Regions from separate parts of the Paeniglutamicibacter antarcticus genome, predicted to be linked through region 1. Evidence: riboswitches for the same ligand, from Rfam matches in the RefSeq annotation. Region 1 holds a riboswitch; each other region holds the start of a gene.

What was found. A riboswitch is a leader RNA that binds a small molecule or an ion and turns the genes downstream of it on or off. The one in region 1 is predicted to bind thiamine pyrophosphate.
Region 2: linked by a shared signal. The riboswitch ahead of thiM (hydroxyethylthiazole kinase) and the one ahead of ABEA12_RS06245 (3-oxoacyl-ACP reductase) in region 1 are both predicted to bind thiamine pyrophosphate.
Region 3: linked by a shared signal. The riboswitch ahead of ABEA12_RS13740 (ECF transporter S component) and the one ahead of ABEA12_RS06245 (3-oxoacyl-ACP reductase) in region 1 are both predicted to bind thiamine pyrophosphate.

The regions. Positions count from the first base shown of each region.
Region 1 is NZ_BAABLK010000022.1:260,352-264,756, reverse strand. Features, by position in the region: gene ABEA12_RS06250 (alpha/beta fold hydrolase) at 1-1,013, shown strand, start outside; TPP riboswitch at 1,101-1,194, shown strand; gene ABEA12_RS06245 (3-oxoacyl-ACP reductase) at 1,270-2,034, shown strand; gene ABEA12_RS06240 (LLM class flavin-dependent oxidoreductase) at 2,051-3,385, shown strand; gene ABEA12_RS06235 (hypothetical protein) at 3,451-3,807, shown strand; partial or broken gene ABEA12_RS18640 (thermonuclease family protein) at 3,973-4,284, shown strand.
Region 2 is NZ_BAABLK010000031.1:1,201-5,605, reverse strand. Features, by position in the region: gene pgm (phosphoglucomutase (alpha-D-glucose-1,6-bisphosphate-dependent)) at 1-739, shown strand, start outside; gene ABEA12_RS10630 (aldehyde dehydrogenase family protein) at 798-2,261, opposite strand; TPP riboswitch at 2,383-2,484, shown strand; gene thiM (hydroxyethylthiazole kinase) at 2,476-3,294, shown strand; gene thiE (thiamine phosphate synthase) at 3,294-3,953, shown strand; gene thiD (bifunctional hydroxymethylpyrimidine kinase/phosphomethylpyrimidine kinase) at 3,950-4,405, shown strand, end outside.
Region 3 is NZ_BAABLK010000036.1:26,579-30,983, forward strand. Features, by position in the region: gene ABEA12_RS13735 (ATP-binding cassette domain-containing protein) at 1-1,556, opposite strand, end outside; gene ABEA12_RS13740 (ECF transporter S component) at 1,573-2,199, opposite strand; TPP riboswitch at 2,254-2,375, opposite strand; gene ABEA12_RS13745 (DUF4235 domain-containing protein) at 2,446-2,700, shown strand; gene mnhG (monovalent cation/H(+) antiporter subunit G) at 2,775-3,182, opposite strand; gene ABEA12_RS13755 (MrpF/PhaF family protein) at 3,182-3,445, opposite strand; gene ABEA12_RS13760 (Na+/H+ antiporter subunit E) at 3,442-4,056, opposite strand; partial or broken gene ABEA12_RS13765 (monovalent cation/H+ antiporter subunit D) at 4,053-4,405, opposite strand, start outside.

The DNA of each region.
Region 1 (4,405 bases):
CCACGCCCGTCACCGCAGCCACCATGGAACGGTTCGACACCGCTCATCAGGGTGCCGAGTACCTATTGCACTTCCGCGCCGACTCGATCATCCACGATGCCGAGCACGTACGCCACGAAATCTACGCGTCCTCCCGCTGGGCCACCCTAGGCCAAAGCTACGGCGGGTTCCTGACGCTGAGCTACCTCTCAATGGCCCCGGAGGCCCTGACCGCCTGCCATATCACCGGCGGGTTGCCGTCCCTGGAACCAAGTGCCGCAGGCGTGTACGCACGCACCTACCCGCGCACCGCAGCCAAGACCGCCCAATTCTACGAGCTCTACCCACACCATGTGGACACGGCGGCGCGGATTGCCGACCTGCTCGAGACCACCGAGGTCCGCCTTCCCGACGGGGACCGGCTTTCCGTGCGCCGGTTCCAGTGTCTGGGCATCGACTTCGGGATGAAACCTGGCTTCGAACGCCTGAACGCGCTGCTCGACGAAGCACTGACCGGGCACGGGCTCAGCGATGTGTTCCTGGCCGAGGTGCAGGCCCGGACGGCATTTGCCTCGAACCCGCTGTTCGCCGTGATGCAGGAGAGCATCTATGGCCACGGGTCCAACGGTGCCACGGGCTGGGCCGCCCAAGCCGAAATCGAACGGCACCCCGAGTTCGATTCCTCCGCCCGCCCGCTGATGTTCACCGGCGAGATGATGTACCCCTGGATGTTCGCCGAAACCCGGCTGTTGCGCCCCTTCAAGGGCGCGGTCGATCTGCTGGCTGAAAAGACCGACTGGTCAAGCCTCTACGACAGCGAAAAGCTCGCGGCGAACACCGTCCCGGTGGCCGCCATCGTCTACCACGACGACATGTACGTCGATGCGGGCCTCTCCCTGGCCGCGGCATCGAAGGTCGGCAACCTCCATGCCTGGGTCACCAACGAGTTTGAACACGACGGACTGGGTTCGGGCACCGTTTTGCCGCGGCTCTTTGCCATGATCGACGAGCTGGGCGGTCCGCTGCAGGATTGACCGCTCGCATCACCCTACTGTTCATGTGACCTGCACTGGAAGCCTTTCATTCGGCTTTGCAACGGGGCCGGTGCTATGTTGGGCGCAGGACACGACACGGGGTGCCGCTTGGCGGCTGAGAGTTAGACCCGTTGAACCTGATCTCGATAATCCGAGCGAAGGGATGCCGGTCCGGCATGAATTGCGGCAAGGCAATTTGCCACAGCTTTTCGTGCTTCGACGGCACCCTTGCGCACTACCGAAAGGTGTTGGCAAGATGCTTATCAAAGACCAGATCGTATTGATCACCGGGGCCGGCCGCGGACTGGGCGCCGACGTTGCCCGTTCATTCGCCCGCGAGGGCGCCCGCCTGGTACTGAATTACCGAAACAGCGAGGCCGCGGCACAGGAACTGGCCAGCGAGTTCGGTGCGGAACGAGCCATTGCCTTGCAGGCGGACGTCACCGATGCGGGCCAGGTCTCTGAGTTGGTCCGGGCGGGCGTCAAGCACTTTGGCGCCCCGATCACCACTGTCATCAACAACGCACTGCCCGACTTTTCCTTCAACGGCGACGCACGCTCCAAGGCCGAGGTCATTGCCTACGCGGAATTCGGCACCCAGTTCTCGGGCATCGTGGGCGGGGCGTTGAACACCATCCAGGCGACACTGCCGGGAATGAAGGAAGCCGGTTTCGGCGCAATCGTCAATGTCGGCACTAACCTCTTCCAGAACCCCGTGGTTCCCTACCACGACTACACCGCCGCCAAGGCCGCGCTGCTTGCCTTGACCCGTACCTTCGCCGCCGATCTGGGACCGGAGAACATCCGCGTCAACATGGTTTCCGGCGGCCTGCTGCGCACCACCGATGCCTCGTCCGCGACCCCGGAGGAGGTCTTCGACCTGATCGCCAGCGGCACACCGCTGCGCAAGGTCACCACGCCGGCCGAATTCGCCGACGCTGCCCTGTTCTTCGCCTCCCCCTGGTCCCGGGCGGTGACCGGCCAGAACCTGGTTGTCGACGGCGGACTGGTGATGAACTAGGAAACGGAAAACCCTCATGGCTACGACACCCCAAATGCATCTCAACGCCTTCATCTACGGCGCCGGCCACCACACCATGGGCTGGCGGCACCCCGATTCCAGCGCGGATAGGGTCAGCGACATCGCCTACTACGAGGAACTTGCCCGGCTTGCCGAGCACGGTTGCCTCGACGCCGTGTTCTTCGCCGATGGGCAAAGCCTCAACCGCGAATACTCGGCAGGCATCCCCTGGCTCTTGGAACCGGTAACCGCATTGAGCGCCATGGCCCGGGCCACCACCCGCGTCGGGCTGGTCACCACCATCTCGGCCAGCTTCTACACCCCCTTCCATGCTGCTAGGCTACTGGCCTCGCTGGATCACATCAGCGGCGGCCGCGCGGGCATCAACGTGGTGACTTCCATGTTCGATACCGAGGCCCGAAATCATGGGATGGACGCACTTCCCGCCCATGCACAACGCTACGAGCGGGCCGAGGAGTTCGTTGACGCGGTCCAAGGGCTGTGGGATTCATGGTCGGACACGGCCCTGGTTGTTGATCGGGAAGCCGGCCAATACCTTGATCCCTCCCAGATCCGCCCGATCAACCACCGCGGCAAGCACTTCTCCGTGGACGGCCCCCTGACCGTCCCCCGGTGCCCGCAGGGCCGGCCGGTGCTCTTCCAGGCCGGGTCCTCCGAGGCGGGGCGTTCCTTTGCCGCCCGGTACGCCGAGGCGATCTATTCGGTGTCCTGGGACCTGGAATCTGCATTGGAATACGCTGCGGACCTTCGCGGGCGGCTGGAATCCGCGGGCCGGGACGGCAGTTCTGTTCCCATCCTTCCGGGGCTGGTCACCTACGTCGGCGCCACGGCCGAGGAAGCCCACGGGAAGAAGCGCGAGCTGGACGCCTACCTGGATATCGAGGCCGCCATAACCCAGCTGAACACGTTCACGGGCCAGGACTACTTTGCGGATCCGCTGGATGCACCGGTGGCCCCGTTGCCCCCGGCCGAGGGGTTCTCCGGCCCCCAAGGCCGTTATCTCACCGTGCGGCGGATCATTGAGACTAAGAGTCCCACGCTTCGGGAGTTGTTGGGTTTCCTGGCCGCAGGCGGCGGGCACGCAACCATGATCGGCAGCGCTGTCGAGGTCGCCGACGAGATCGAGGAATGGTTCCTCACCGGCGCTTGTGACGGTTTCAACCTCATGTGCCCCAGCTTCCCGGCGGGATTGGACGATTTCGTGGAACTCGTGGTGCCGATTCTTCAGGAACGGGGTTTGTTCCGTACCTCGTATCAGGGAAGCACGCTGCGCGAGACAATGGGCTTGGCCAAGCCGACACGCACGGAACCGGCACAGGTTCGGCGGTAGTTTCCGCTGCTGCCTTGGGTGGGAGCCGCTCGGGCTGCCACCCACCGGAGACTACGATGGAAGCCATGAGACTCACACGATCCACCCTTGGGGCATTCGCGGCCGCGGCGCTCTTGCTGCTCACGGTGAGCGGTTGCACGGCGATTGCCGGCACCGCTTCTTCGGCTGCGTCCTCGGCAGCCGGACAGCTGGCCGAGGGCGCAAAGAAGGAGCTCATCAAGGCAGTATGCGCACCCGTCAGGGACGGCAGCATCAACGCCGAGGACCTCAAGGTCGTTTCTTCCATGGTCGATGCAGTGCGCGAGGGCGGCCTGCCCAAGGAATTCATCAGCGCCCTGGACGACGTGGCGGGCTCTGGTGACAAGGTGCCGGCCCAGGCCCAGGCGCGGCTCGTCTCGGCGTGTGACAACGCACTGATCTAGGTGCCGGGGACCACCAAGGGCGCCGGATTCCGGGCCGGAGCGCTCGTTCTGTGGCAAGCCATTGCCGTTGGCGGCTACTGTTTGGTCGCCTCCAAGGACTCCCCCGGTACCTCCGCAACGAGCGCGCCGATCCAACACGTCGGGGATGGGGACACCGTGTAAGTCCTGCTGGAGGGCGCCGGGACCAAGGCCCTTCTGCTCAACGCCGATGCCGCGGAAATTGCCCACCAGACCCAGCCGGGGCAGTGCTTTGGAGAAGAAACCTCCCAGTTCCTTGCCCGGAAACGGCTCGCAGCGTCTAAGGTCCGTCTCACAATCGATGAGAAACGCCACGACCGCACCCTGGCTGCCCTGACCCGCAAGGGCCAACTCATCAATGGGCCGTTGGCCCTGAGCGGCCATGCGAAAGCCATGAAGGTAAAGCCGAATCTCAAGTGCCATGACCAACTGCGTGCTGCGCAAAGGCAAGCGCAACAAAAACAATGCGGGCATCTTCAATCCCGCCACAGGATGCCGCTAACCCCGGCTTTCCTTGCCCGACAAGGCAGCAAGCATTTCCACCCCTGGGGCAACATGACCGCGGGGCGGCAGCGGCGAT
Region 2 (4,405 bases), on a different contig from region 1:
CACGGGCAACGACGCCGATGCAGATCGCCACGGCATCGTGACCCCGGATGGCGGGCTGCTGAACCCCAACCACTTCCTGGCCGTGGCGATCCAGTACCTCTACACGCACCGCACCGGGTGGTCCCCGGATGCGGGGATCGGCAAGACGCTGGTCTCCTCTTCCATGATCGACCGCGTGGCGGCAAAGCTGGGCCGCACGCTGGTGGAGGTGCCCGTGGGATTCAAGTGGTTCGTGCCGGGGCTGATTGATGGAACCGGTGCCTTCGGCGGCGAGGAATCGGCCGGCGCATCGTTCCTGCGGCGCGATGGAAGCACCTGGACCACCGACAAGGACGGGATCCTGTTGGCGCTGCTGGCCAGCGAGATCACCGCCGTCACCGGCTCAAGCCCGTCGGTGCACTACGCCGGGCTTGTCGCCGAGCATGGCGCGCCTTCCTACGCACGCCTCGACGCCACCGCGGACCGAGCGCAGAAAGCCCGCCTGGCCAACCTGTCCGCCAAGGATGTGAGCGCCGAAATGCTGGCCGGCGAGAAGATCACCGCCAGGTTGACCGAAGCCCCGGGAAACGGGGCAAAGATCGGGGGCCTGAAGGTCACCACCGAAAACGCGTGGTTCGCCGCTCGTCCCTCGGGAACCGAGGACAAGTACAAGATCTATGCCGAGTCGTTCCTGGGCGACGAGCATTTGGCCCGGGTTCAGGCCGAAGCGCAGACCATCGTCGCGGCGGTACTGGGATAACATCACGATCTAGAAATGAAACGGTGTATGGCCTGTAGGTATGTCGATTACGACATACCTACAGGAGACGCTTGATGAGCTTACTCTTCGCCCAGGTGTAGGGGGGATAGACCGCCTTGAGCGTGTCGAGCACCGTGGTCTTGCCCATCACGGCCCGCATCTGCGAGAGCCGCTCGAATCCATGGCGTCCGTGGTAAGAACCCATGCCCGAGGCCCCTACCCCGCCGAACGGAAGTGCCGGGACGGCAAGGTGCAGGTTCGGGGCATTGTGCACGATCGCCCCTGCCCTCACCTGGTCGCCGAAGGAGGACTGCAGGCGCGGGTTCTCGCTGAAGAGGTAGGCGACAAGCGGATCGGGACGCGCATGGATGAAGCGCACCGCCGCGTCGAAGCTGTCCACCGCGACGATCGGCAGGATCGGACCGAAGATCTCTTCGCTCAGGAGCGGGGAATCCGGATCCACGTTGGCCAGCACCGTGGGTTCGATCTTCAAGGAGTCCCGGTCATGCCCGCCGCCGATGACAATCTCGCCATCCCCCAGGTAGGACACGAGCCGGTCGAAGTGTGCCGCGTTCACGATCCGGCCGTAGTCGCGGCTTGCCATGGGGTTCTTTCCGTAGAACCCGCTGATGGCCTTGGCCAGCTGCTTTTCCAGGTTCCGCCCGGCATCCCCTACCGACAGGACATAATCCGGCGCAACACAGGTCTGCCCCGCATTCATGAACTTCCCGAAGGCCAGTCTGCGTGCAACGGCAATCGAGGACCCGTCCATCACCACCGCCGGGGACTTGCCGCCCAATTCCAGGGTCACCGGGGTCAGGTGCTCCGCCGCAGCCCGTGCAACGATCTTCCCTACGCGTTCTCCTCCGGTATAAAAGATGTGGTCAAAGTGTTGTTCCAGGAGCACCTTGCTTGTTGAGGCGCCACCTTGGATAACGACGCAGGCACGGGGGTCCATGAACTGCGGGATGAGCTTGCCCAGCATTGCCGAGGTCGCCGGGGCCAGCTCCGAGGGCTTGATCACCGTGACGTTTCCCGCCGCGATCGAAGCGACAAGCGGGGCCAGGACAAGCTGCATCGGGTAATTCCAGGCCCCGATGACCAGCACCACGCCCAAGGGCTGCGGCTCGATCTTGGCCGCCGCCGGCTGTAGCGCCAACGGGACCTTGACCGGCTTGGATTCCATCCACTCGGAGAGGTGGAGCTGCGCGTGGTCGATTTCTGCGCGGACCATGTCGATCTCCGTCATCTTCGCCTCGACGGAACCCTTGCCCAGGTCATCGTCCAGCGCGTCGACGAAGTCCTGCTCGTGCGCCTCGAGCATGCGTTCGAGCGCCTTGAGCTGCGAGGCCCGGAAGCGACGCGGATGGGCCAGCCGGGTCGCCACCACGTCGTGCATCGAAGCGACGATCTCCCCGATCTTCTCGGGGGATTCGGCCACCACCTGGGGAAGCTCCAGTTCGTTCAGCGCCCTGGAGGAGCGTGGCGCTGCTGAGTCATGTGCGGTCTTCGATGTTGCCATGTTCCGAGCCTACGGCCCGTGCGGCATCGGCAACAGGGCGCCACACCAGCACCGGCCCCCCGGCAAGGTCATGGCCACCGACGCAGTTGACCCCGTCCGCACCGCGTGGGATAGGCTCACGCATAGTGACACGGGGTGTTGGCGCGCAAGCTGCCCGACTGAGATAAGACCCGTTGAACCTGAACTAGTTCGTACTAGCGGAGGGATGTTGCTCATGGATCACATGGCGCCTTCAACATATTTTTCACCCGGCGAGCTCGCCGATGCCCTGGGCGCGTTGCGCGCCTCGACCCCCTTGGTCCATTGCCTGACCAACACCGTGGTCACCAACTTCACCGCCAACGTGCTGCTGGCCGCGGGAGCTTCCCCGGCCATGGTCGACGTTCCCGGGGAGGCCGGAGGGTTCGCCGAGGTGGCATCGGCCGTCCTGGTGAATCTGGGCAACCCCGGTGCCGAGCAGCGTGCGGCAATCACCGCGGCCGTTGCCGCCGCCTCAACCGCTCCAACACCGTGGGTCCTGGACCCGGTGGCCGTCGGATCCCTCACCGTGCGCACGGAGTTCGCGTTTGGCCTCCGTGATGCCAGGCCTACGGTGATCCGTGGCAACCCCTCGGAGATAATGGTGCTCGCCGGCACGGGGGCCGGTGGGCGCGGGGTGGAGGCCACCGATTCGGTCCACGCGGCGGCCGAAGCGGCCATCTCCCTCTCCTTGCGCAGTGCGGCAGTGGTCGCTGTCTCCGGGCCCGCGGACCTTATCACCGACGGGCGGCGCACCGTACACGTGCACGGCGGAAGCGAGCTGCTCACCAAGGTGACCGGCGGCGGCTGCGCACTGGGGGCGATTTGCGCCGCCTTCCTGCCCACCACGTCCGATCCGCTGCTGACCACCGTTGCAGCGCACGCCTTTTACTCCGCGGCCGCCGAACGCGCGGCAACGACAAGCCGCGGCCCGGGATCGTTCGCGATGGACTTCATTGACGCCCTGCACGCGCTGTCCCCCGCCGACTTGGCCGCCACGGCGGTGCTTTCCTGATGCCGGGCTCGGGAATCTACCTGGTGCTCGATTCGGCCTCCTGCGCCGGACGCCCGCTGGCGGAGATCGCCAAGGCAGCCGTTGTTGGCGGGATCAGGACTGTGCAGCTGCGCTGCAAGGACATGCCCGCGGCCGAGTTCCTCCAGGAGGTTATCTCCTGCGCCCGGCATACCTCAGGACACGCGACACTGCTGGTCAACGACCGCGTCGACGTATACTTGGCCGCCCGCGCCGCCGGAGCCGATGTACAGGGGGTGCACATCGGGCAGTCCGACATCCCCGTGGCCTTGGTCCGTGAACTCATCGGGCCCGAAGCAGTGCTCGGGCTCAGCGCCGCCACCGCGGCGGAGATCACCGCGGCCAACCTGGTCAACGAGCGCACCCCGGGCACCATCGACTACCTGGGCGTCGGCGCCGTGCATGCCACTCCGACCAAGGCGGACCACCCCGAACCCCTGGGATATGAGGGGCTGGCGCGCATCGCCTCATCCAGCGCCCTTGGCTGCGTGGCAATCGGGGGCCTGGACGCCTCCGATATCCCCGGGGTCGTATCCAGTGGAGCGACGGGGATGGCCGTGGTGCGCGCCATCTGTGCCGCCGGCGACCCACGCGCCGCAACCGAGAACCTTCTAACCCTCTGGGAGGGAACCACACCGTGACCAACACGCAGAACACCAAGAACATCCTGTCCATTGCCGGGTCCGACCCCTCGGGAGGCGCCGGGATCCAGGCAGACCTGAAGTCCATTGCGGCGACCGGGGGCTACGGCATGGCTGCCATCAGCGCACTGACGGCGCAGAACACCCGAGGGGTGCGCTCCGTGCATGTGCCTCCCGCCGGTTTCCTCACCGAACAGCTCAATGCCGTCAGCGAGGACATCGCCATCGACGCGATCAAGATCGGCATGCTGGCCAACGCGGAGGTCATCAACGAACTGGGCCAATGGCTGGCCGGCATCCGATCCGCGGGCACCGGTGCCCCGGCGGTGGTCCTTGACCCCGTCATGGTTGCCACCAGCGGGGACCGGTTGCTGGATGCGGAATCCGATGCGGCGCTGCGCCGGCTCTTCTGCCACACCGACGTGATCACCCCCAACATCCCCGAACTCGCG
Region 3 (4,405 bases), on a different contig from region 1:
TCGCTGTGTGCCGCAGCTTCCACCGTGAATTCGCGCGAGCCCAGAGCGCTGGCGAAATCGGCGTCGTGGGTCACCGCGATGATGGCGGTGCCTCGCTGGAGTTCCTCGCGCAGCAACAATGCCAGTTCGCGCCATGTATTGGCATCCTGGCCGAACGTCGGTTCATCAAGGATCAACACCTGTGGGCCCGAAGCCAGCACCGTGGCCACCGAGAGCCGCCGCTTTTCCCCTCCGGAAAGCGTGAAGGGGTTCGCGTCGGCCAAGTGGCCCAGCCGCAACCGAACCAGCAGCTCCTGGACCCGCTCCCGGATCTGTCCGTGGGTGAAAAGCGGTTCCCTGGTTCCGGGCTTGACCGCGTGGGTGGGCCCGAAGGCCAGTTCCTCGGCCACCGTGTTGGTGACGAATTGGTGCTCGGGTTCCTGGAACACCGAACCAATGCGAGCCACCAATTCGGTGGCGCGCCACCGGTAGGGGTCCGCTTCGGGCCCGGAGGCCAGCTCATCGGTGGCCAGCACGGTTCCGGCGGCCTTGGGCAGCAGCCCACCCAGGGTCAAGGCGAAGGTTGATTTCCCGGCGCCGTTGGCGCCGCGGATGCACCATGCCTCGCCCCCGCGCACCGCTATCTCCAGCCCGTTGGCCGCGACCCGGCCCCCACGCTTGCGGGCAACCTCCAGCTCGCGTGCTTCCAGAAGCACGGACCCCGCTGGGGCCCACTCGATCCGTGGCTCGAATTCCGGGGTGTAGCCCGGGACCCAGACCCCGGCCGCTATCAGGTCCTCACGGATCGGGCCCGGAGCAAAAAGCTGTCCGGGTGTTCCCTGGTGGGCAACCCCTCCACCGGGTTCAAGCACGATGACCCGGTCCATGTGATGGGACCAGGCCTCAAGCCGGTGCTCGACGATCAACAACGTGGCACCGGTGGCATCAAGCGCCCGGATCACCGCATCCCTGACCTCCAGGACGCCTTCGGGGTCAAGGTTCGCGGTCGGTTCATCCAGAAGCACCAACCCCGGGCCCATGGCCAGGATCCCTGCAAGCGCCAGCCGTTGCTTTTGTCCCCCCGAGAGAGCCGCGGTGGGATGGTCCAACGGGATATCGAGGCCTACGGACTGAAGTGCCGCGATGATCCGTTTCTGGATTTCTTCGGGCGGCACCGAAAGGTTTTCGGCGCCGAAGGCCACGTCGTCACCGACCCGTGCCTGGATAACCTGGGTTTCGGGGTCTTGTTGCATAAGCCCGACCAAGCCCCGGCAGTGACCCGCCGGGGTTCCGTTGAGCAGCAGTTCCCCTGATGAATAGGACTCGTCGTCCTCGGCCAAGACACCGGCCAGGGCGTAAAGCAGAGAGGATTTCCCGGCGCCCGAGGGACCGGCCAGCAGCACCCTCTCCCCGGCACGGATTTCCAGGTCCAGGCCCCACAGCGCGGGGTCGGCGCGTCCCGCGTGCCGCCACCCCCAGTCGCGGGCACTGACGCCGACGCCGATGGTCGTTGCTTCCTGCTCGTCGGTCCGGGCGAGCGGATCGTGCTCCTCGTGCAGCATTGATGCTGTAGACATATGTTTCCGCCCCTGCTTAACCGAAGACGGATTCGCTGGCGGCCTTGCGGCTGCCCAAGGCACTCAACGCCCCGGTATTTGCCAGTGCGCGGGTGGCCAGGAACGAGAGCAGCCCGGCAATAACGATGCCCGAGATGCTCATGCACACGACATAGACCACCAGCATGCTGTCGGTGTATTCGGGGAAGTACCGGAAGATGTAGGCGTCGTTGATGCCGCCGAAGAGCCCGGTGCCGGCACCGGCCAGCAGCGCGACGGGCAGGTTGAACTTGCGGTAGCGGAACGCTGCGAAGACGATTTCCGCCCCGGCGCCCTGTACCAGGCCCGCGGCCAGCACGGTCCAGCCGAATTCCGAGCCCATGAGCATCGACACCGCGGCGGCGACCATCTCGCAGAAGATCGCGGCACCGGGCTTGCGGATGATCAGTGCTCCGAGCACCGCGGGGAAGAGCCACATCCCGGAGACCAGGGACGTGGCCGGCGGGAAGGCCAGGAAGAGTCCGTCGAAGATGTGGTGGGTGCTGTTCCAGGCCCAGAAAATCACCCCCGAGCACACGGCGATGACCGCCGCAATGACAATGTCCACGACGCGCCAGCTGGTGGTTGCCGTTTGGTGCCCGAGGGGCTGTTTGATGATGTTCATGGTGTGGATCCTCCTTGGATTCAAGGAGGGGAGGGAATGCCCGTCATGCATTGCACCCCTGAGAACTCGACTTCCTTCGCCGGTACTAGCCGGAGCAGGTTCGAGGGTCTGCGGCTGTGCGCACTCTCAGCGTCTAGGTGCGGTTTTCACCGCACGACGCTCCCCTGTCGTGATTGTTTCAGTTCTTCGATGCTACCTCACGCTATGCTGGATCGAGTACCTTTGCCGCAACATTCGGGAGTCCCCATGAACAGCTTGATGAAACTACTCGGTCCGGTCATCTCCATCGCCGCGGGCTTCGTGGGTGGAAAGATCGTCGACAAGGCGTGGGTCGGTTTCACCGGCCAGCAGCCTCCCAAGCACGGCGACAAAGAAGCCCAAGCCGAAGCCTCGATGCGCCAAGCCATCGCCTTCGCGGTGATTTCGGCCGTTGTCGCAGCGCTGATCCAGGTGCTTGCCGACCGCGGCACGCAGAAGGCGGTCGCGAAGCTCCGCAAGTAGGGCTCGGTCCCGCTTTTTCCAAGAACGCCTCGGGTAACCAAAGCAACCGCTTTGGTTACCCGAGGCGTTTGTGACTAGTCCAGGAAATCGGAGCGGTCCCGCTCCCCGTCCTGCCCGTGTTCGCGTTCCTCGCGCTGCGCCGCTGCCTGGACGACGGCTGCAAGCTCATCAACGATGAGCGTCTCGCGCTTGAGGTGCCTTGTGCGGTATCCAGCACGCCCGACCATGTGCGCCGACACCGGCGCGGTGAGCAGCTGCAGCAACCACGCCAGGAGCAGCACCGGCAACACCACCCAGGACCGCAGTTCCAGGCCAAGGGCGGCCAACAGCAGGAACAGCCCCAGCACCTGCGGCTTGGTAGCCGCGTGCAGGCGCGAAAGCAGGTCGGGAAAGCGCAGCATCCCGATGCCGGCGGCAAGGGACATCAGGCACCCCACGACCATGAATGTCCCGGCCACGACGTCAATCACGGTATCGAGCATCAGGCGTTTCTCCGATCGGTGACGAAGCGCGAGACCGTCACCGACCCGACGAACCCGACAAGGCAGGCCAGCAGCACGAAGATGAGGTTGTCGGTGTGTTTGTTAACGGTCATCTCGATGCACAACGCCGCGGAGAGGATCAGCAGCAGCACATCGGTGGCGATCACCCGTTCAAGGATGGACGGGCCCTTGGCAAGCCTGATGATGGTCAGGGCCCCTGCGATCGACAGGGTGATGCCACAGACCCACAAGACGATGTTCATGATGCGCTTGCCCCTTCGTTGCTCTCACCGTTCTTCAGCGCGGCGAGGCCGGCGAGTTCCTTGGTGGTTCCCATCATGCGGATCAGCCTTTCCTCGATCTTCATCACTGCGGCCCTGGCCGCGTCGACGCCGGCCTGGTCGTTGACGTTGAGCACATGCAGGTACAAGGTTGAGGACCGCCGGTCCACCTCCACGACGTAGGAACCGGGCACCAACGTCAAGACGTGTCCCACGAAGGTGACCAGCAGGTCCGAATCAGTGCGCAGCGTCACGGCGATGATCGCGCTCTTGGTGCGCGGTCCACGGAACACCGCAAGGTACATGACCTCGAAGCTTGCCCACGTCACATCACGCAGGAACGCCCCGACGAACACCGCTGCGTGCCAGAAGTTGAAACGCCCGGAGAGGATCACCGGGGGCAGGCGGAAGACCCTGATTAGACCCAGCGAGAGCAGCAACCCGAAGATGAGGTTGCCGATTGCGAAGTCCTGCCACAGAGCTCCCCAGATGAGCATCATCCACACCAGCAGCGGGAGTTCCTGGCCCAAGGTGGTCCGCGGGCGCTTGGTCCCCTCATCGGAGACGTCGTGCAGGCGTTGGTCCCGGCTCATCGTCCCGGCCCCCCCGAGGTGCCCAGCACAGCTTCGATGTAGTTGTTCCGATCCAGCAATTGCCCGGCGACCTGGTCGCTGAACTCGAACAGCGGACCGGCGAACACCGTCAGAGCCACCCCCACCAGGACCAATGCTGCGGTCATCGCCAGCATGCCCGTCGGCAACAGTGCGGTATCCCCGCGGTCGCTGTAGCGGCTTGCCGGTTCTTGGGCAACGATGTCGTAGGTCGCCCCGCGGATTTCCCCGGCGCCCACCAGCAACAACGGATCGGGATCGGTGGCGTCCTCGGCCTTGCGCCAGAACGCCCTGTTCCAGACACGCGCCACCGCCAGCAGGGTCAGCAGCG